2 regions of the Xanthobacter sp. ZOL 2024 genome follow, and region 2 is predicted to be linked to the other one. Evidence: predicted binding sites of a transcription regulator. Region 2 holds the regulator's gene; the other holds the start of a gene.
The links. Region 2 encodes PhoB, which activates phosphate uptake and scavenging genes when phosphate is short. Its sites were predicted from a motif close to TGTCATNNANCTGTCAT; they were not measured.
Positions count from the first base shown of each region.

Region 1: the regulator PhoB is predicted to act here: its motif matches at 3,742-3,758, upstream of ACU4E7_RS10065 (YdcH family protein).

Region 1 is NZ_CM128808.1:2,182,752-2,193,468, forward strand. Features, by position in the region: gene ACU4E7_RS10045 (DsbA family protein) at 1-388, opposite strand, end outside; gene ACU4E7_RS10050 (phosphatase PAP2 family protein) at 544-1,311, shown strand; gene ACU4E7_RS10055 (ABC-F family ATP-binding cassette domain-containing protein) at 1,316-3,130, opposite strand; gene ACU4E7_RS10060 (YdcH family protein) at 3,323-3,502, opposite strand; gene ACU4E7_RS10065 (YdcH family protein) at 3,909-4,115, shown strand; gene ACU4E7_RS10070 (peroxiredoxin) at 4,160-4,645, opposite strand; gene ACU4E7_RS10075 (protein-disulfide reductase DsbD domain-containing protein) at 4,733-5,608, opposite strand; gene ACU4E7_RS10080 (YqgE/AlgH family protein) at 5,765-6,382, shown strand; gene ACU4E7_RS10085 (EAL domain-containing protein) at 6,432-9,365, opposite strand; gene ACU4E7_RS10090 (NAD(P)H-quinone oxidoreductase) at 9,596-10,618, opposite strand.
Region 2 is NZ_CM128808.1:1,191,790-1,202,506, reverse strand. Features, by position in the region: gene ACU4E7_RS05775 (UPF0104 family protein) at 1-294, shown strand, start outside; gene ACU4E7_RS05770 (hypothetical protein) at 369-1,073, opposite strand; gene ACU4E7_RS05765 (ATP-binding protein) at 1,462-2,790, shown strand; gene pstS (phosphate ABC transporter substrate-binding protein PstS) at 2,965-4,005, shown strand; gene pstC (phosphate ABC transporter permease subunit PstC) at 4,225-5,202, shown strand; gene pstA (phosphate ABC transporter permease PstA) at 5,218-6,051, shown strand; gene pstB (phosphate ABC transporter ATP-binding protein PstB) at 6,160-6,984, shown strand; gene phoU (phosphate signaling complex protein PhoU) at 7,004-7,732, shown strand; gene phoB (phosphate regulon transcriptional regulator PhoB) at 7,840-8,541, shown strand; gene ACU4E7_RS05730 (GcrA family cell cycle regulator) at 8,813-9,337, opposite strand; gene ACU4E7_RS05725 (acetylornithine transaminase) at 9,942-10,717, shown strand, end outside.

The sequences.
Region 1 (10,717 bases), 990 kb from region 2:
TGGCGCGATCGGAGATGTCGCGGCCCTCGGCGAACTCGGCATGGAAGACGCCGCGGGTGAAGGCCGGCCGCGAGGCCTCGTTGAGATAGAGCGCCACCCGGGCCGCCAGCAGGCCGTTGGCGGGAAACGGCTGGGGCCGTGTGATGGGCGGCAGGCCGGCGCGGGCGGCCAGGCGATCCATGTCGCGCCACATGTGCGCACCCTTGATGGGATAGACGTTGAAGGGCGAGGTCGTGTACCCCTGGGCGGCGAAGATGGGGCCCAGCAGGAACGGCTTCCAGTGCACCACCACCCCATGCGCCTCGGCCAGAGCGGCGATGCGGGCCGCGGTGAGATAGGAATATGGCGAGGCGAACTCGTAATAGAAATCGAGTGTGGCCCTGGCCATGACATGATCCTCCTTGTACATCGCGCGGCCAAATGTGCGGCCGCCGACCCGGGTGGGGCAAGGGTGTGAATCAAGCATGCACGGAAAACGCGGCTCTCACGCGCGATCCGGCGAGCGTTGCGGAGAGATGACGTGCGGGTGATGCGGTGAGGTGGGTGCTGTTCTTCATGCTGGTGATCGGCGCCGCGGTGGCGATTTTGTTCACCGTGTTCCCGCAATGGGATCTCGCCATCACCGAGTTGTTCTGGGATGCGTCGCGGCGCCATTTCGCCCTGGCGCGCCAGCCCTGGGCCCTGACCTTGCGCGCGTGGGGCAACTATATTCCCTGGATCTTCGCCGTGCCGGCGTTCGCCGCGCTGGTGCTGAAGCTGCTGTTTCCCGACCAGCGCATGTTCATGCCGGCGCGGGCGGCGGTGCTGCTGGCGCTGACCATGGCGCTCGGTCCCGGCCTCGTGGTCAACGGCATCCTCAAGCAGGAGTGGGGTCGGCCGCGGCCCGTGCATGTGGACGATTTCGGGGGCAAGGACACCTTCATGCCCTGGTATGACAATTCCGGCGCCTGCCCGGGCAATTGCTCCTTCGTTTCCGGCGAAGGTGCGCTGGGCTTCTGGATGACGGCGCCGGCCAGCCTGGTGCCCGGTCCGCTCGGGGCGGTGGCGCTGGGCGCGGCGGTGCTGTTCGGGGCGGCGGCCGGCGGCCTGCGCATCGGCTTCGGCGGCCACTTCTTTACTGATGTGGTGTTTTCCGGTGTGCTGGTGGTGTTGATCGTGGTGCTGGCGCGCCTGTGGCTCTACGATCGTCCCCGCGCGCCCACCGATGCCGCCGTGGAGGCGGCCATCGGCCGGGTCGGCTTCGCCTTGCGGCATGGGGTTCTCGCCCTCTGGCGGGGCGCCGCCCGCCTGTTGGCGCGGCGGGCGGGCTGACGCCTCAGCCTTCCAGTTCCTCGCGCAGGATCTCCAGCCGCAGCCATTCCTCCTCGGCCGCATCGAGCTGGCCCTGGGTCTTGGCGAGGGCGGCGGAGGTGGCCTCGAACTTGGCCGGATCGCGGGCATAGAGCTGTGGATCGGTCAGCGCCGCGGCCAGCTTCTCCAGCTCCTTCTTCAGCTTCTCCATGGTCTCCGGCAGCGTCTTGAGGGCGTGCTGCTCATGGAAGGATAGGCGCTTCTTGGCCTGCGGCTTGGCGGCCGCCTCGCCTTTCGCAGAGCTGTCGGCCTTGCCCACAGGGGCCGATGCCTTGGCCTTCGCCTCCACGCCACGGCCGCGCTGGGCCAGCATGTCGGAATAGCCGCCGGCATACTCGCGGAACACCCCGGCGCCCTCGGCCATGATCACGCTGGTGACGGTGCGGTCCAGGAAGTCGCGGTCATGGCTGACCAGGATCACCGTGCCGGGATAATCGGCCACCATCTCCTGCAGCAGGTCGAGGGTTTCGAGGTCGAGGTCGTTGGTGGGCTCGTCCAGCACCAGCACGTTGGAGGGCAGGGCCAGCGCCCGGGCCAGCATGAGCCGGCCGCGCTCGCCGCCGGAGAGAACGGACAGGGGCGTGTTGGCCTGCTCCGGGCTGAACAGGAAGTCCTTGAGATAGCCCATGACGTGCTTGGGGGTGCCGCCCACCATCACGGTGTCGGAGCCGCCTCCGGTCAGGGCATCGCGCAAAGTGGTGGTGGGGGCCAGCGCCGCCCTTTTCTGGTCGAGCGAGGCGATCTCGAGGTTGGTGCCGAGCTTGACGGTGCCGGAATCCGGCCGGATCTCGCCGGTGAGCAGCTTGATGAGGGTGGTCTTGCCGGCGCCATTGGGGCCGACGATGCCGATGCGGTCGCCGCGCAGGATGCGGGTGGAAAAGTCCGTCACCACCGGCGTGCCGTCATAGGCCTTGCTGATGCCCTTGGCCTCGATCACCACCTTGCCGGAGGTTTCCGCCTCGGTGACGGTGATCTTGACGTTGCCCTGGGCCTTGCGCTCCTCGCGCCGGTCCTTGCGCATGGATTGCAAGAGGCCAAGCCGGCGCACGTTGCGCTTGCGGCGGGCGGTGACGCCATAGCGCAGCCAGTCCAGCTCGGCGACGATCTTGCGGTCGAGCTTGTGGCGCTCGGTCTCTTCCTGCTCCAGCACGCTGTCGCGCCAGGCCTCGAAGCCGGCGAAGCCCTGGTCGAGCCGGCGGGTCTGGCCGCGATCGAGCCAGATGGTGGCGCGGGAGAGGTTTTCCAGGAAGCGCCGGTCATGGCTGATAAGCACGATGGCGGACTTGAGCCCCCTCAGCTCGCTTTCCAGCCATTCGATGGCTGGCAGATCGAGATGGTTGGTGGGCTCGTCGAGCAGCAGCACGTCCGGTTCGGGGGCGATGACGCGCGCCAGCGCCGCCCGCCGCGCCTCACCGCCCGAAAGGTGGGCGGGATCTTCCTGGCCGCTCAGGCCGAGCTGCTCCAGGAGATATTGGGCGCGGTAGGCGTCGTCACCGGGCCCGAGGCCGGCCTCGACATAGGCGAGGGTGGTCGCGAAGCCAGCAAAATCCGGCTCCTGCGGCAGATAGCGCACGGTGGCGCCGGGCTGAAAGAAGCGTGTCCCGTCATCGGGCGCCATCAGACCCGCCGCAACCTTCAGCAGCGTGGACTTGCCCGAGCCATTGCGGCCGACCAGGCACACGCGGTCACCCGCCGAGACGGACAGGTCCGCCCCGTCGAGAAGAGGGGTGGCGCCGAAGCGCAGGTGGATGTCTTGCAGCAGGATCAGCGGAGGGGCCATGACGCCCGATTAAAGCCACCGGCGCCGGAACGCAAAGGGTGTGCGTTCCGAAGCCGCAGATCAGGAACGGCATTGTCGTAAATACGACAAATCGAACCGCCGCCGAAGCTGCGTCACGCGCCAGGCTTCAGCCGCATCCCTACTTCCGCCGCCGGGACATTCCCGACGTCGGTCACAGGCCCTGCGGGCGCATCAATGGAGGGTGGTTACGCCGCCCAGGCGGCTCATTTGGTCTTTGAGAACAAGCTTCTTGCGCTTGATTTCCGCCACTCGGACAGAGTCCTTGGCGGGGGAGGCGAGTTCGCGGGCAAGCTCCTGATCGAGAGCCGCGTGGCGACGCTTCAACTCCGAAAGGTGCGACTGGATGGACATGCTGAGCCACTCCCTGTCTGCATCACGCCAGGAAGTGTGTCACGGAGTTGACACTGAGTCGACCACCTTTCTTGCGAGCGGCGCGGCAACTTATCTTGCAGCGCAAAAAGCCCGTGCCATAGTCGACGATGAAGGAAGGGGCTTGCGGCAGGCGGTCCCACGGGGAACTCTAGTGGTGTGAACGGGGGCGGCGCCGGGCGCCGCGGCGTGGACCCGCGGCGGCCGGGCGACTGGCGCGGCCGACGGCTGGAGGACACAGCTGCGTGAGGTGCGGCGCGGTCAGCGCCGGAGTGGGGCGGAAATGGTGAAGGCTTGGCGAGGCGCGCGGCCGCGGCCATGAGGCTGCGGCTCCAACCCTTCAGGGGCGTGTCGCGTTCGTGGGGGCCGTGTTGCGACGGATGGGTGCATGACCAGTGACGAGGAACGGGACCTCAAGCTTCTTCTGGAGCGCTTGAGACAGGAGCATCGCGACCTTGACGCGGCCATCGAGGCCCTGACCGGCGTGACCGGGTCCGATGTGCTCCAGGTGCAGCGGCTGAAGAAGCGCAAGCTGCAGCTCAAGGATCGCATCACGCATATCGAGGATCAGCTGTTCCCCGACATCATCGCTTGAAAAAGCGGGCCGCCCGTCTGGCGGCCCGCATGGTTCGGTGCGGCTCAGAGCTGGGCGAGCATCGCCGCGGCGCTGGAGACGTCCGCCTTGCCGGGGGTCTCCTCGATGTTCAGCGTCTTCACGACGCCATCCTCGACGATCATGGAATAGCGCTTGGAGCGCACGCCGAGGCCGGCGCCCGATCCGTCGAAGGTGAGGTCCAGGGCCTTGGCGAAGCTGGCGTCGGCATCGGCCAGAAACACGATCTTGCCCGCCGCGCCGGAGGCGTTTTCCCAGGCGCCCATCACGAACGGATCGTTCACCGCCACCACCGCGATGGTGTCGATGCCCTTGGCCTTGATGGCCTCCGCCTCGGCCACGTAGCCGGGCAGGTGATTCTTGTGGCAGGTGGGGGTGAAGGCGCCCGGCACCGCGAACAGCACCACGCGCTTGCCCTTGAAGATCTCGTCGGTGGTCTTCTGCACCGGCCCATCGGTGGTCATCACACGAAAGGTGGCAGAAGGCAGCTTATCGCCGACCGAAATGGTCATGGCATTCTCCGCGGCAAAGCGGCCCCAAGCGACCGCGTGCGGACAATACGTGGTTTTACGGAGGAGAAAAGCGCCTTTGGCGCCCCTTCACGGCGCAGGAATCGTCCAGGGCGCGGTGACCGAGCGCGGCATGTCCACCAGCGTGAGGGTGAGGACCGCGCCCGGCAGCGCGGCGTCCGGCGGCACGCCTTCCAGCGGCAGGGTGAAGCGCACCAGCCCATCGGCGAGGGCGACCTTCTGTGGCAGCGGCAGCGCCCAATGATGGTCCGGCCCCTCCGCGAACAGGTCGGCCTTGGGGGTGACGTCGCGCGCATCCACCACCAGCTGCGGCGGCGTCGCGCCCGTGTCCAGGCGCGCCGAGACGATCTGCGGCGTGCCCGCCACACCCACCGCCTGCGGCTCGGGGATCCTGGCGCGGGCGGCGGCGATGCGCGCGGCGGCGCCCGGGTCGGGCTCGGCGGCCAGGTCGAGGGTCAGATCGGCGGTGGCCGGCATGCACAGGGCCTCGCAGACAGCGAAATCCAATCCCAACACCAGCTTTGCCGGCTGGCTGGGGTCCTTGAGGGTCACCGTCAGCGGCAGCACCACCGTGCCCTTGTAGCCGATGGAAAAGCCGCCGGCGCCATCGGCGAAGCGGCGCGGTGCCGGCCAGCCCACCGCCACGTCGGCCACGTTTTCCGATTGCTCGAAGGCCAGCATCGGCGGCACGCCGCTGTCGCCCGGGTAGCGCCAATAGGTCTTCCAATGGGTTTGCAGCTGTAGCTCCAGCCCCACGTCGCGGGTGTCGGCAGTGCCCCCCCCATTGAAGAGGCGGACGGTGACGCCCGGCAGGGTCACGCTGCTTGGCTCGGCCTGCGCCACCGATAGCGCCGCGCCCATCAGCAGCGCGGAAAGCGCCAGCAGGGCGGTGGTCCAGGGCGCTTTCGGCCGCCGGCGGGCACGAGTGGAATGCGGAGCGATCATGTCTCTGCCGGTACCGGTTTTGCCGCTGCGGTGCAAAGCCGGGGCGCGCACAAGGGCGTGAGCCATTGGGACCAGGGCTGCCGCGGCGCGGCTGTGAGGGCGCTGCCCGGCGTCCGCTCCATTCCCAAACGCCACGAGGCGCGGTACCCTCGACCCATGATCGCGACCGATACCCCCATCCCCCCGACTGGCGGCTCGCGCTTCCTCGACGGGCAAATGCTGATCGCCATGCCGACCTTGCGGGACGATCAGTTCGCGCGCAGCCTCGTCTATGTCTGTGCTCATTCGGCGGAAGGCGCCATGGGCATCATCGTCAATCAGCTGGCCAGCCACATCGATTTCGGCGACCTTCTGGTGCAGCTCGATGTGGTGCCGGCGGCCGAGCGCATCCTGCTGCCCAAGAGCGCCGGTGCCGTCAAGGTGCTGAAGGGCGGGCCGGTGGAGACCGGCCGCGGCTTCGTGCTGCATTCGGCGGATTATTTCGTCGAGAATTCCACTTTGCCCATTGATGACGGCATCTGCCTCACCGCCACCCTGGACATCCTCAAGGCCATCGCCGGCGGCAGCGGGCCACGCAGCGCGGTGCTGGCGCTGGGCTATGCCGGTTGGGCGCCGGGGCAGCTGGAAGCCGAGATCCAGGCCAATGGCTGGCTGAACTGCCCGGCGGATCAGGACCTGATCTTCGGACGGGCCATCGAGGGGCGCTATGACGCCGCCCTGAAAAAGCTGGGCATCGACCCCGCCATGCTCTCCAGCGAGGCCGGGCACGCCTGAGGTCGAGGACCCGTGATTGCAGCGCGTGGCGGGTGGGCCGTGCCGACCCTCACTCGCCGGAGGCGCGCTTCTTCTTCTTGGGCTCGGCCGGGGCGGGTTCGATCAGCACCCGGCATTCATCGGCGGTGAGCGGCTCGCCGAACACCACGCCCTGAGCGTATTCGCAGCCGAAATGCGCCATCTCGGCGATCTCGCTCTCGCGCTCGATGCCCTCGGCGATCACGTCCATGCCCAATTGGTGGGCGAGCTCCACCATGGAATTGACGATCACCGGGCGGGCCGCCCGGGCCGGCCCCTTGGCGGTGTCGCGCACGAACCGCTGGTCGATCTTGATGGTGTCGAAGGGGAAACGCTGCAGATAGGCGAGGGAGGAATAGCCGGTGCCGAAATCGTCCAGGATCAGACCGGCCCCCAGTTCGCGCACGCGGCCCAGCAGCACCGCGGCATATTCCGGATTCTCCATCACCAGGGTCTCGGTGATCTCCAGCTTGAGCGAGCTCGGGGCCAGCTGATTGCGGGTGAGCACCGATTTGAGGTCCTGGATGAGATCGTGCCGCAAGAGCTGCCGCGACGACACGTTCACCTGCACGAACAGCGGCGGGTCCACCCGCAGCATGCGCTGCCAGAGGGCGAGCTGGCTCGCCGCCCGCTCCAGCACGAACAGGCCGAGATCGAGGATGAGGCCGCTGTCTTCCGCCAGTGTCAGGAATTCGGAGGCGGCCAGCTCGCCCAGGCGCGGATGGTTCCAGCGCATATAGGCCTCGAAGCCGCCGATGGCACGATCGCCCAGCCGCACCACCGGCTGATAGCGCACGAAGATCTCGCCCTTGTCGAGGGCCTCGCGCAGCTCGGTCTCCAGCGCCACGCGGTCGATCTTCTGCTGGCGCATGGCCGGGCGGAACACCTCGATGCGGTCGCCGCCGATGCGCTTGCCGTAATACATGGCGAGCTCCGCATCTTTCAGCACGTCATCGCGCTTGCCGAGCTCCGGTCCCGACAGCACCAGTCCGATGGACGCGGTGACGAACACTTCCTTCTCGGCGAACGAGATGGGCGCGCGCAGGGAGCGGCGCAGGGTGTCGGCGAAGGTGGTGATGCGCTCGGCGTCGCGCTCCGACATCAGGATGAGGCCGAACTGGTCGCCGGCGATGCGGGCCAGGGTGTCCTGCGGCTTCAGCAGCCGCATCAGCCGGCGCGAGACGGTGAGCAGGATGGAATCCGCCACCGCCATGCCCACCTGCATGTTGATCTGCTTGAAGCGATCGAGGTCGATCACCATCACCGTCGGCTTCACCTTGGAATCGAGGCGGGCGAGGGTGAGGGCCTGGTCCAGCCGGTCGAGGAACAGTTCGCGGTTGGGCAGGCCGGTGAGATTGTCGCGCACCGCGTCGTGCAGCAGCCGTTCGGCGGCGATGCGCTCGCCGGTGACGTCGAACAGGGTGCCGACGCAGCGCACCACCTCGCCATCGGCCCCCACCACCGGGCGGGCCTTCAGGTTGAAGGTGAGGTAATGGCCGTCGATGGCCTTGAGGCGGAAGTCCTGGTCGATGCGGCCGCGACGCTGGTCGATGATGCCGTCGAGGGTGGCGCGGAAGCGGTCGCGGTCGGCGGGGTGCAGCACCTCCAGCCAGCCGGCGGCCTCGGTCTCCAGGGAATGACGCTTCAGGCCCAGGGCTTCTTCCGCCTCGGGCGAGGTGTAGATGCGGTCGGTGTCCACATCCCAATCCCAGACGATGAGGCCCGAGCCGGCCAGCGCCAGGGCACGGCGCTCCAGTTCCGAGGTGGAGCCCTGGATGCCGCCGATGCCGGCGAAGGCGTGCTGCATCACGGTGAAGCCGATCAGCATCACGATCAGCACCAGGCCACCGGAGAGGGCCGGGGCGGCGAGCTCGTTGGAAATCACACCGGCGATGGTGAGCCCGGCCATGAGCACCCACACCAGCAGCAGGCCCCAGGTGGGGATGATGAGCACAGCCCGGTCATAGCCATGCTGGGACAGCCACAGCACGATGCCGAAGCCGGCCACCGCCACCGCCAGCAGCGACAGGCGCGCCACGCCGGCGGCCACCGGCGCATCCAGGAGCGCTACCACCACCAGCGCGGCGAGGAAGGTGAGCCAGCCGGCCGCCACATGCACATAGCGCACGTGCCAGCGGTTGAGATTGAGATAGGCGAACAGGAACACCAGCAGGGTGGCGGTGAGGATCGCCTCACCGGCGGCGCGCCAGAATTGCTCGGCCACCGGGGACAGCCCGAACACCTTGGACCAGAAGGCGAAATCGAGGCCGATATAGCCCAGCACCGCCCACGCCAGCGCCGCCGCAGCCGGGAACATCACCGAACCCTTCACCACGAACAGGATGGTGAGGAACAGGGCCAACAGGCCGGCGATGCCGATGACGATGCCGTGGTAGAGGGTGAAGGCGTTCACCCGGTCCTTGTAGGCATCGGGCTCCCACAGATAGAGCTGCGGCACCGTGGAGCTGCCCAGTTCGGCGATGAAGGTGACAGTGGAACCGGGATCGAGCGTCACCAGGAAGACGTCGGCGTCAGGCGCGTTCTGCCGCTCGGGCTTGAAGCCCTGGCTGGGGGTGAGCGAGACGATGCGGCGGTTGCCGAGATCCGGCCAGAACAGGCCCGAACCCACCATGCGGTAATGGGGGGCGACGATGAGGCGGTCCACCTGCTCGTCGGTATTGTTGGTGAGGGCGAAGGCGATCCATTCGGCGTGCTGGCGCCCGTCGGTGGTCTGCACCTCGATCCGCCGCACCACGCCTTCGGAATCCGGCGCCGTGGAGAGCTGGAAGCGGCCGTTCTCGGTGGTCTCGCGTTCCACCGCCGGGGCGAGGTCCGTCACTTTCGCGTCGAGCCGGATGGCGACGGGCTCCAGGGCCTGGGCGCGCTCCACGGGCAGGAGCAGCGCCGCCAGGATCAAGGCGACCGCGACAGTGCAAAAAGCGGCGAGAAAGGGACGCAACGGCATGTCTCCGGCCCGGCGGCGGCCGGGCGACGATTCGTTCACTAACGAAGCCATACGGCTGGAGCAAGGCGCTCCGGCTGTAACATGGTAGTGTTTTGCGGATCGGGATCCGACGCCGTGCCGGATCGTGCGGAACTTTGGTCGAAGGTTAGAGCACCTCGTCTGCGCGGGGGAAACGGAAAGTCGCCTCTGCCCTTGGGTGAATGGGTACTTCTACACAGATCCACCGGGGTTCAGCGAAGGGTGAGCACGATCTTGCCCACGTGGGCGCTGGCATCCATGCGGGCGTGGGCGGCCGCGGCCTCGGCGAGGGGGAAGGCCTGATCCATCACCGGCCGCATTTTCCCGGAGGTCACCAGCGGCCACACCTGGGCGGTGACGGCAGCGGCGAGGGCGGCCTTCTCGGCGAGCGGGCGGGCGCGCAGGGTGGAGCCGGTGTGGGTGAGGCGCTTCAGCATCAGCCGCATGAAGTCCACTTCCGCCTTGGAGCCCTTCTGGAAGGCGATCTGCACGATGCGCCCGTCCACGGCCGCGGCCTCGTAATTCTTCTGGATGTAGGGGCCGCCGATGATGTCGAGGATCACATTGGCGCCCTTGCCGCCGGTGGCGCTCTTCACCTCCGGCACGAAATCGGTGGTGGTATAGTTGATCGCCACATCAGCGCCGAGGGCCAGGCAGGCGGCGCATTTCTCGTCGGAACCGACGGTGACGATGACGCGGGCACCGAACGCCTTGGCGAGTTGGATGGCCGTGGTGCCGATGCCGCTGGCACCGCCGTGCACCAGCAGCCACTCGCCGGCCTTGAGGGTGCCGCGCTCGAACACGTTGCTCCACACGGTGAAGACCGTTTCCGGCAAGGCGGCGGCCTCGGCGGCGCTGAGCCCTTCGGGCACGGGCAGGGCGGTGGCTTCCGGCGCCGGGCAGTATTGCGCATAGCCGCCACCGGAGACCAGCGCGCAGATGCGGTCGCCCAGCTTGAAGCGGCTGGTGTCGGCGCCCAGCGCCACCACCGTGCCGGACATCTCCAGGCCGGGAATGTCGGAGGCGCCGGGCGGCGGCGGATAAAGCCCCTTGCGCTGCATCACATCCGGCCGGTTGACGCCGGCCGCTTCCACCTTCACCAGCACCTCGCCGGGCCCCGGCCGCGGCACCGGGCGCTGCTCGGGCTGGAGCACCTCCGGCCCGCCAGGCGCGGTGATGGCGATGGCGGTCATGGTCGCGGGCAAAGCGGGCTCTGTCTGCGCGGGCTCTTTCATGGCGAAGCTCCAGTACGGCCGGGCTCTGCTGTATAGCTCCACCATCGTGGTGGACCAAATCCAAAGCGCGCGCCCGCCCATTCCCAGGCCGGTTGCGGG
Region 2 (10,717 bases):
GGCCTCGGGGTGTTCGACGCGGCGCTGCTGGTGGCGCTGCCGCAGTTCGACAAGGGCGAGATGGTGGGCGCGCTGCTCATCTTCCGCCTGTTCTACTACATCGTTCCCTTCGCCCTGGCGCTGACCCTGCTCGGGGTGCGCGAGCTGCGGCTGGGCACCTTCAGCCTGGGGCGCCGGAAGACTCAATGCGATGCCGAGGCGGCGGTGGATGCCGCGAGCCCCGGGACGGCGTCTCTCGCGCCCGAGCGGGTCGAGCCGTCGCGTCCGCCCCTGGGCCGGCAGGTGGCCCCCTGAGGGGCGTGCCAACCTGAGCCCGTCGCCGGAGGCCTCCGCAAAGGCGGTGTGGGGTGAGGCGGAGTGGCGCGCGGCTAGCGGGGCGCCGCCGGTGCGGGAGTGGTCACCGGCGTGGTCGGGCTGCCCATGGCGGGAAGATTCAGCAGTGCGCCCAGCTTGCCCTTGGGCACCTTGATCACCTGCAGGCCGGGCGGCAGCTGAAAGCGCGTGGGGTCCTGCGGCGCGAGATCGACACTCTGGACCTCGTAGAGCGCCCGCTTCTCGCCCTTGATCTCGGTTTCGGTGCGCAGGGCGATGCCGTCGGCGGTGATGCAGGCCACGGTGGGGGCGCGGACCTTGCGCTGGGCCGGCCCGTTGACCTGCCACAGATCGCAGCTCATGCCCGCCACCTGCGCCTGGCCCACCTTGGTGCCGGTGCCGGTCATGGCGCCCACCACATATTCCGGCGGCAGGTCCACCTCCAGCGCCATCTTCGGCAGGTTGGGGGTCATCATCACCATGCGGCTCGCCTTGAGGTCGATGATGCCGATCATGGTGCCCGGCACGTTGGGGCGGGTGACCTCCACGCGCATGCGTCCGCCGCTGTGGGACAGGTCGACGAGGCCACCGTGGAGCAGCTTGGCCTTGAGGCTGAAGTCGGCGGTGGGCATGGGCAGCGGCATGGGCAGCGGCTGGGGCAGGGATTGCGGCACCGGATCGGCCAGCGCCGCGCCGAGCCCCAGGCCCAGGGCCATTGCGGCAACCCGGCCAGGACCCTGAAAGATGCGCGTTGCGAGCATGTCCCTACCTCCTGAAGTGTTGGGCCCTCATAGCAGAGCCATGTGGCCCAATCGGTGTCATTTCCCGGCGGCGTCATCACATTGCGTGACCGAATGGGACAGGGGCCGCGGGTGAAAACGCGTCCGGTCCGGCGGCCGGTGGACAGTGTCGTAATGCCTTCGTGACAGCCGATGACCATGGGCGTTTAAGGCCTTGACGCCGATTCGCCGGAAGGCATGGTCGCAAGGTAGCTGAAAGGCGACCATCGGGGGGCGGTCGGGGAGCACCTTGGGACGATTCCGAGGTGATCCCGGGATGACTTTGGGATCGGGCCGGGCATCCTGGGGCGGCCGCAGGCACGACGGGGCGGTGGCGCCGGTGGCTCCAGGGGCCGGGAGAGATGGGGACATGAGCCAGGACATGGAGAGCTCCGCAAGTGGCGCGGCAAATGGCGCGGCAGGTGGCGCGCGGTCCCGGGCGGGGGCGCGGCTGCGGGCGCCGGCCTTCTGGATCTGGCTGGGCCTCGTCGCCCTGGTGGCGGTGGGGCTGGCGATGGACCTGCTCCATCCCACCCTGGCCTTCATGATGGGCCTGCTGCTGGTGCTGGCTCTGGTGGTGCCGCGCCCGACATCCGCGCCGCCCCCGTTCCGCACCTCGGCCGCGGCGGCCCCGCAGCCGGGCAGCGATGCCAAGGTGGAGGCGGTGGTGAGCGCGCTGCCGGAGCCGGCGCTGCTCTTGACCACGGAGGGCGAGATCGTCACCGCCAATGCGCGCGTGGGCCTGGCCATCGGTCCGGTGCGGGTGGGGGACCCCCTGTCGTTCCTTGTGCGGGTGCCGGAAGTCCTCGATGCGGTGCGGGCGGCCGCCACCGACGGGCTGCCCCGCCGCGTGGAGTTCGCCGAGCGGGTGCCCCTCGACCGTTGGCTGGAGGCCCATGTGGTGCCCCTGCACCTGGACGCCGGCGGCGACAGGCGCTCGGGCGCCTCACCAGATGCAGTGCTTTTGACCTTTCGCGATCTCACCCAGCAGCGGCGGGTAGAGCAGATGCGCGCCGATTTCGTCGCCAATGCCAGCCACGAGCTGCGCACGCCGCTGGCGTCCCTGTCCGGCTTCATTGAGACCCTGCAGGGGCCGGCGCGCAACGATGCTGCGGCCCGCGAGCGCTTTCTGGCCATCATGGCGGCGCAGGCCCGTCGCATGTCGCGACTGATCGACGACCTGCTGTCGCTGTCGCGGATCGAGCTCAACGCCCATGTGCAGCCCGAGACGCCGGTGGAGCTGGGCGCCATCGTCACCCATGTCTGCGACACCCTCTCGCCGCTGGCCGCCGACCGCGGCGTGGCACTGGAGCTGGTGGCCGATCCCGAGCGCCTGGCGGTGCGCGGCGACCGCGACGAGCTCATCCGCCTGTTCGAGAATCTGGTGGAAAATGCCCTGAAATATGGAGCCGCCGGCCAGCAGGTGCTGGTCACGGTGGGCCATGAGGCCGGGCCGAAGGGGCGGGTGGCGGTCATCACCGTGCGGGATTTCGGCCCGGGCATCGCACCCGAGCATCTGCCGCGCCTCACCGAGCGCTTCTACCGGGTGGATGTGGCCGCCAGCCGGGAGCAGGGTGGTACCGGTCTCGGCCTCGCCATTGTGAAGCATATCGTCGCCCGGCATCGGGGTCGCTTGGCGGTGGATAGCGTGCTGGGCGAGGGGGCGGCGTTCACCGTTCGCCTGGATGTTTTGCCGTAGAACTAAAAGAATCGTTTGAAAACAAGCCCCTGGTCCGTCATGTGCATGTCACGTCCACGTCATAGAACCGTGGCGCGCCGGCTTTAAGAGTCCGGCGCCCAGTGTTGCGTCACGGCCGGGGCCAGGGGTCGCCGGGATCGTCGGGCAGCAATGACATTGGCAAGGAGAGAAATCGTGAAGCTCACCACCGCTCTCGGCGCGATCGCCGTGGCTGGCACCATGTTCGCCGGCGTCGCCCAGGCCACCGACTTCAACGGTGCCGGTGCCTCCTTCCCCGCTCCCGTCTATCAGGCCTGGGGCGCGAAATATAAGGAGAAGACCGGCAACGCCCTGAACTACCAGTCCATCGGCTCGGGCGGCGGTCAGAACCAGATCATCAACCGCACCGTGGACTTCGGCGCGTCCGACGCTCCGGTTCCCGCCGAGAAGCTCGAAGCCAACAAGCTGCTGCAGTTCCCGACCGTGATCGGCGCCGTGGTGGCCACCTTCAATCTGGACGGCATCAAGAGCGGCGAGCTCAAGCTCACCGGCCCGGTGCTGGCCGACATCTACATGGGCAAGATCACCAAGTGGGATGACAAGGCGATCGCCGAGCTCAACCCCGGCGTGAAGCTGCCCAGCCAGGCCATCGTGCCGGTCTACCGGTCCGACGCCTCGGGCACCTCCTACATCTTCACCACCTATCTCTCCAGCGTCAGCGCCGATTGGAAGAGCAAGGTGGGCGCCGCCACCTCCGTGCAGTGGCCGGCCGGCTCCGGTGCCAAGGGCAACGAGGGCATCGCTTCCAACGTGAAGAACCTCAAGGGCGCCATCGGCTACGTGGAATACATCTACGCCTCGGCCAACAACCTGGTGGTGACCGAGCTGAAGAACAAGGCCGGCAACTTCGTCGCCCCGACCGTCGACAACTTCGTCGAAGCCGCTGCCGCCGCCGACTGGGCCGGCGCCAAGGACTTCGCCGCGTCCATGATCGACACCGCCGGCGCCAAGGCCTGGCCGATCGTCAGCCCCACCTATGTGCTGCTGCCGAAGAACCCCAGCAATGTGGAGGCCTCTCGCGAGGTCATGAAGTTCTTCAGCTGGGCCTATGGCAAGGACGGCGCCGAGATCGCCACCGGCCTGCACTACATCCCGCTGCCCGCCTCGGTGGTGAAGCAGGTGGAAGACGCCTGGAAGGCCGAGATCAAGGGCCCCGACGGCAAGCCGGTGCTCTGATTGATCGGTTGATCGCACCCCGGCCGAAGGCGGCTTGCCGCCGCCTTCGGTTGGGTCGATAACCCTGCGGCATCCCTTTGGCCGCAATTGTTTCGCGAAGTCCAATCGTTTCGCGAAGTCACGGTTTCGCAGAGTCTCGGTGCGCGTACCCCCGGCTGGGGGACTTTGAACGCAAATTTCTCGCCGCGCCGCGCGCGGCATGCGGGGGTTCATCATCCAATGGACGCGACGGTGGACGGTATGCGGACGGGCTCGGCCCTTCCCATCAGCGAGGCGAAGGGGACCGGCGCGGTTTCCGACCCGATCTTCGTCGGCCTGCTCTGGGCCAGCGGCATCTTCGTGCTGGTGCTGCTCGGGCTCATCATCGCCGAACTGTTCATGGGCGGCCTGCCGGCCCTCCAGCATTTCGGCCTCGAGTTCGTCTGGAGTTCCGCCTGGAACCCGGTGACCGAGAATTACGGCGCCCTGGTGCAGATCTACGGCACCTTGTTCAGCGCGGTGATCGCCGTGGTGGTGGCCCTGCCGCTGTCGTTTGGCATCGCCTTCTTCCTCACCGAGATCGCGCCCCCCGCGCTCAAGCGGCCCATCGGCGTGGCCGTGCAGCTTCTGGCGGCGGTGCCCTCCATCATCTTCGGCATGTGGGGCTTCTTCGTCATCGTCCCGCTGATGGCCGCCTATGTGCAGCCGCCGCTCATCGACACCTTCGGCCAGCTGCCGATCATCGGCCTTCTGTTCCAGGGCCCGCCGCTGGGCTCGGGCATGTTCACCGCCGGCCTGATCCTGGCGGTGATGATCCTGCCCTTCATCACCGCCATGTTCGTGGAGACGCTGGAATCCGTGCCGCCCATGCTGAAGGAATCCGCCTACGGCGTCGGTGGCACCACCTATGAGGTCTACAAGAACGTGTCGGTGCCCTATGGGCGCACGGCCATGGTGGGCGCGGTGATGCTGGGCCTCGGCCGGGCCCTGGGCGAGACCATGGCGGTGACCTTCGTCATCGGCAATGCCAACCGCCTCTCGGCCTCACTGTTCGCGCCGGGGGCCACCATCGCCTCCACCATCGCCAACGAGTTCCCGGAAGCGCCCATCGGCTCGCTGAAGCTGACCTCGCTCCTGCAGCTGGGCTTCATCCTGTTCGTGATCTCGTTCATCGTTCTGGCCGTGTCCCGGGCGCTCGTGCGCTCGCGGATGGACTGACCGGGAGGCTCTCTCATGGCTTCGCTTGCCGCCCGTCGCGCCAAGGACACCACCATCAAGGCCGTCTCCATCGGCTTCGCGGTGTTCGCGATCTTCCTTCTGGGCTGGATCCTGTGGACCCTGCTCGCCCGGGGCCTGCCGGCCCTTGGCCTCAACGTCTTCACCAACATCACCATGCCGCCCGGCCAGCATGGCGGCCTTCTGAACGCCATCGTCGGCTCGCTGATCCAGGTGGGCATCGCCATGCTCATCGGCGGCCCCATCGGCATCTTCTGCGGCACCTTCCTGGCCGAAAACGGCAAGAAGACGAAGCTCGGCGCCGCCGCCCGTTTCGTCAATGACATCCTGTTGTCGGCGCCCTCCATCCTGGTCGGCCTGTTCATCTACTCGCTGCTGGTGGTGCCGTTCGGCGGCTTCTCCGGCTGGGCCGGCTCGGTGGCCCTCGCCATCCTGGTGATCCCGGTGGTGGTGCGCACCACCGAGGACATGCTGAACCTGGTGCCGGTGGGCCTGCGCGAAGCCGCGTTCGCCCTCGGCGCGCCGCAGTGGAAGGTGGTGATGTTCATCACCTGGCGGGCGGCGCGGGCCGGCATCGTCACCGGCGTGCTCTTGGCCATCGCCCGCGCGGCGGGCGAGACGGCGCCGCTGCTGTTCACCTCGCTCGGCAACAATGCGTGGTCCGTGGACCTCAACAAGCCCATGGCCAGCCTGCCCATCGCCATCTATCAGTACGCGGGGAGCCCGTTCGACGATTGGGTGGCGCTGGCGTGGGCCGGTGCGCTGCTGATCACGGTCGGCGTGCTCCTTCTCAACGTGGTGTCTCGCCTGGTTCTGGCGCGGATGCACTGAGAGCGGCACTGCTGACGAAGACCCCGTGGGGCCCGCGCCTGGCGCCGGGCCCCGGATATTCCATCGGCCCGGCGCGCGCCGGGTGGACGACAGTCAAGTGAGGCTCAGATGACGTCTGCGGTCGATCCCACCTTCAATCTCGCGTCCTCCGTCGCGGCCAAGCCCGATGCCCCGGTGGCGCCGGTGAAGCTCAAGGTCGAGGGCCTGCAGTTCTATTACGGGCAGAACCATGCCCTGAAGAACATCAACTTCGACATTCCCGAGAAGCGCGTGACCGCCATGATCGGTCCCTCGGGCTGCGGCAAGTCCACCCTGCTGCGGGTGTTCAACCGCATGTATGACCTCTACCCCGGCCAGCGCGCCGAGGGGCAGGTGCTGTTCGACGGCGTGAACATCGTCGGCAAGGAGCTGGACTCCACCGTGGTGCGCAGCCGCATCGGCATGGTGTTCCAGAAGCCCACCCCCTTCCCCATGTCCATCTACGACAACATCGCCTTCGGCGTGCGCCTGCACGAGAAGCTGAACAAGGCACAGATGGACGAGCGGGTGGAATGGTGCCTGCGCAAGGCGGCCATCTGGGACGAGACCAAGGACCGCCTGAACACCTCGGCCCTGGGCATGTCCGGCGGCCAGCAGCAGCGCCTGTGCATCGCCCGCACCATCGCGGTGCGGCCGGAGGTGATCCTGCTGGACGAGCCCACCTCGGCGCTCGATCCCATCTCCACCTCGAAGATCGAGGACCTGATCGACGAGCTGAAGCGGGAATTCACCATCGTCATCGTCACCCACAACATGCAGCAGGCCGCGCGTTGCGCCGACATCACCGCCTTCTTCTATCTGGGCGAACTGATCGAGGTGGCGCCTTCGGACGTGATCTTCACCAATCCGAAGGAGATCAAGACCCGCGACTACATCACCGGCCGCTTCGGCTGAGGCGAGAAGGATGGCTCAGATGCCTGATCATACCGTGACGTCCTTCGACGTCGAGCTGAAGGAAATCGGCCGCAGCGTGGTGGAGATGGGCGGCCAGGCCGAGCGCTTGGTGGCCGACAGCGTCACCGCCCTCATCAAGCGCGACATCTCGGTGGCCCAGAAGGTGGTCACCCTCGACACCGGCATCGACCAGGCCCAGCGCGACATCGAGGACAAGGCCGTCCTCGTCATCGCCAAGCGCCAGCCGGTGGCCAGCGACCTGCGCGAGATCGTGGCGGCGATCCGCATCGCCAACGATCTGGAGCGCATCGGCGACCTCGCCAAGAACGTGGGCAAGCGCGTCATCGCCATCGAGGGCGAGTATCACCCGCAGAAGCTGGTGCGCGGCGTGGAGCACATGTCGGAACTGGTGCTGGAGCAGCTGAAAGAGGTGCTCGACGCCTATGCCGGCCGCAATCCCGCCAAGGCGCTGGAGGTGTGGGGGCGCGACGACGCCATCGACACCATGTATACCTCGCTGTTCCGCGAGCTTCTGACCTACATGATGGAAGATCCGCGCAATATTTCCGTGTGCACCCATCTCCTATTCTGCGCCAAGAACATTGAGCGCATGGGGGATCACGCTACCAATATTGCCGAAGTTGTCTATTACATGGTCACCGGCGAGGTGCTGCCGGAGAGCCGCCCGAAGGCGGACGCCTCCAGCGACACCACCGTCGCCTTCCCGGCGCGCACCGTCCAGGGCTGAACGCGGCTGGCGGCGCGGGGTGGGACGGCGCAGGCCGTCGCCTTGGCTCCGTCGCCGTCGCGGCGCGGTCGGATGTGAGGCGAGCTTTGTTCGATGGGTGAGAAACTGTGCCGGCGCGTATTCTGATCGTCGAGGACGAGGAACCCCTGACCCTTCTGCTCCGCTACAATCTGGAGTCGGAAGGCTACGGCGTGGAAAGTGTCGACCGCGGCGACGACGCCGAGACGCGGCTGCGCGAGAGCGTACCGGATCTCGTCATCCTCGACTGGATGCTGCCGGGGCTCTCCGGCATCGAGCTGTGCCGCCGGCTGCGCACCCGTCCGGAAACCGAGCGCCTGCCGGTCATCATGCTCACCGCCCGCGGCGAGGAAACCGAGCGGGTGCGGGGCCTGGCCACCGGCGCCGACGATTATGTGGTGAAGCCGTTCTCGGTGCCCGAGCTGCTGGCGCGGGTGCGGGCCCTGCTGCGCCGGGCCAAGCCCGAGCATGTGGCGACCCTGCTGCGGGCCGGTGACATCGAGCTCGACCGCGAGACCCACCGGGTGCATCGCGGCGGTCGCGAGATTCATCTCGGCCCCACCGAGTTCCGCCTGTTGGAGTTTCTGATGCAGAGCCCCGGCCGCGTGTTTTCCCGCGAGCAGCTGCTCGACGGGGTGTGGGGCCAGGACGTCTATATCGACGAGCGCACCGTGGATGTGCACGTGGGCCGGCTGCGCAAGGCGCTCAACCGCGGCCGCCAGCTGGATCCCATCCGCACCGTGCGTGGCGCCGGCTATTCCTTCAACGAAATGTTCGCCCGCGCCAGCTGAGGCGCGTCGCTCGAGGTTCGGGTGCCGGTCGCCGCGTGGCGAAAGGGCGTGGGGCCCGTGCTGCGTGCCATTGAGGCCGCCCGTCCGGCTGCGGGGCATTGACGTCGCTTGGCGCCGTGGCCCGCGCGTGGCCGGGGCATGCCTGCTCCAGGCATGACAAAGGCGCCCACCGCCGCCCGGCCTTGCCCGGGGGGAGGACGCCTTCATGGGCTCGCCGCGCCATCAGGTGGCGATGGCCGACCCGGCCCCGGATGGGGCCGGCGTTGACGGCTCAGAGATAGGCCAGCCGACGATCGCGACGGCGATCCTGGACGGGCTGATAGGCGATGCGGGCGTGGTGCGCGCAATAGGGCGAGCCCGGATTGCTCTTGGAGCCGCAGAAATAGAAGCTGTCCGTGCCCGGCTCGCCCATGGGCCAGCGGCAGGTGCTTTCGGTGAGGTTCATGATGGTGCAGCGCTGGCCCATGGGCACCACGTTGCTGGCCATCTCGGGCTCCGGCGCGGGGGCGGGAGCTTCCTCCACCAGGTCTTCGAGCTCGGGGGCCAGGGCCACGTTGCCCTGGGTGAGTGGCCGCTGTGGCCGGGCCTGCTCGCGCCCTTCCGGCCGGGCGCTGGTGCGCGGACGGGTGGTGGGGGCGGGCGCCGCCTTGGTGCGGCCGGACAGGCCGAGGCGATGCACCTTGCCGATCACCGCATTGCGGGTCACTTCGCCGAGCTCGGCTGCAATCTGGCTCGCGGAGAGGCCTTCGCTCCAGAGCTTCTTCAAGAGTTCGACGCGCTCGTCATTCCAGCTCATCGCTCTTCTCCATTTGCCGCATCAGCTGACGTCACCCGTGGGCGACGTCCCAACATCGCCTCACCGACAGCACCGCCATGCTGCCTGAGAGGACTCGGACTCTCTTCCCGATCCCGCCGCCACATGGCACGCGAAACGTTAACACCCGCAGGTCCCAGGAAGGTCGGTCGCACGAGATCTCGTAGGCGATGATCAATACGCTACAATATGGCGGCCGCCGGCGACAGAGTCCGTTAACACTCACGGGCTGTTTTCCCCAGATCGTTGCCGATGGGACGATCCGCGCGCGCACGGGTCTGGAGCATGGACGTGGAGCGCGGGCCTGGAAGGTGCCGCTCTTCGGCGCGGCTTTGGAGATCTGTTGACCTCGCGCGCGCGATCATTAGTATTCCGGGCGTCGGGCCGCTCCCCCGCTGGGGCGGCCCTTTTTAATTCCCGCTTGCCCGGGCCCGGTCCGAATGGGGCATCCCGCCCCGATCGGACAAGGTCCGGCCGTCCCCATTGGAAGGGGACAAGCCCGGGGCCGGGTGCGGCCCCACCCGAAGAAGGAGACTGCTGTCTTCGTCGGCCTGCGTGTCGGCGGAGGCGCATTCAGGAGGATCTCGTGATCACCGCCGTTCTGCCGACCTATGCGCGCATCGACCTCGAATTCGAGCGGGGAGAGGGCTGCTGGCTCGTCACGACGGACGGGCGACGTTATCTCGATTTCACCGCCGGCATCGCGGTGAACGTGCTCGGCCATGCGCATCCCTATCTGGTGAAGGCGCTGAGCGCCCAGGCGCACAAGCTGTGGCACACCTCCAACCTGTTCCGCATTCCCGGCGGCGAAGAATTGGCCGCGCGGCTGTCGGCGGTCACCTTCGCTGACACCATGTTCTTCACCAATTCCGGTGCGGAAGCGCTGGAGTGCGCCATCAAGATGGCGCGCAAGTATCAGTTCGCCAACGGCAATCCGGAGAAGAACCGGATCATCACCTTCCAGGGCGCCTTCCATGGCCGCACGCTGGCCACCATCTCGGCCGGCGGCAATGCCAAGTATCTGGAGGGGTTCGAGCCGGCGCTGCCCGGCTTCGACCATGTGCCGTTCGGCGATCTCGACGCGGTGAAGGCCGCGATCACCCATCAGACCGGCGCCATCCTGCTGGAGCCGGTGCAGGGTGAAGGCGGCGTGCGCGTGCCGCCGGAATCCTTCCTGAAGGGCCTGCGCGCCCTGTGCGACGAGAAGGGCCTGCTGCTGGTGCTCGACGAGGTGCAGTCCGGCGTCGGCCGCACCGGCAAGCTGTTCGCCCATGAATGGGCCGGCATCACGCCGGACATCATGGCGGTGGCCAAGGGCATCGGCGGCGGCTTCCCCATGGGGGCGTGCCTGGCCACCGAGGT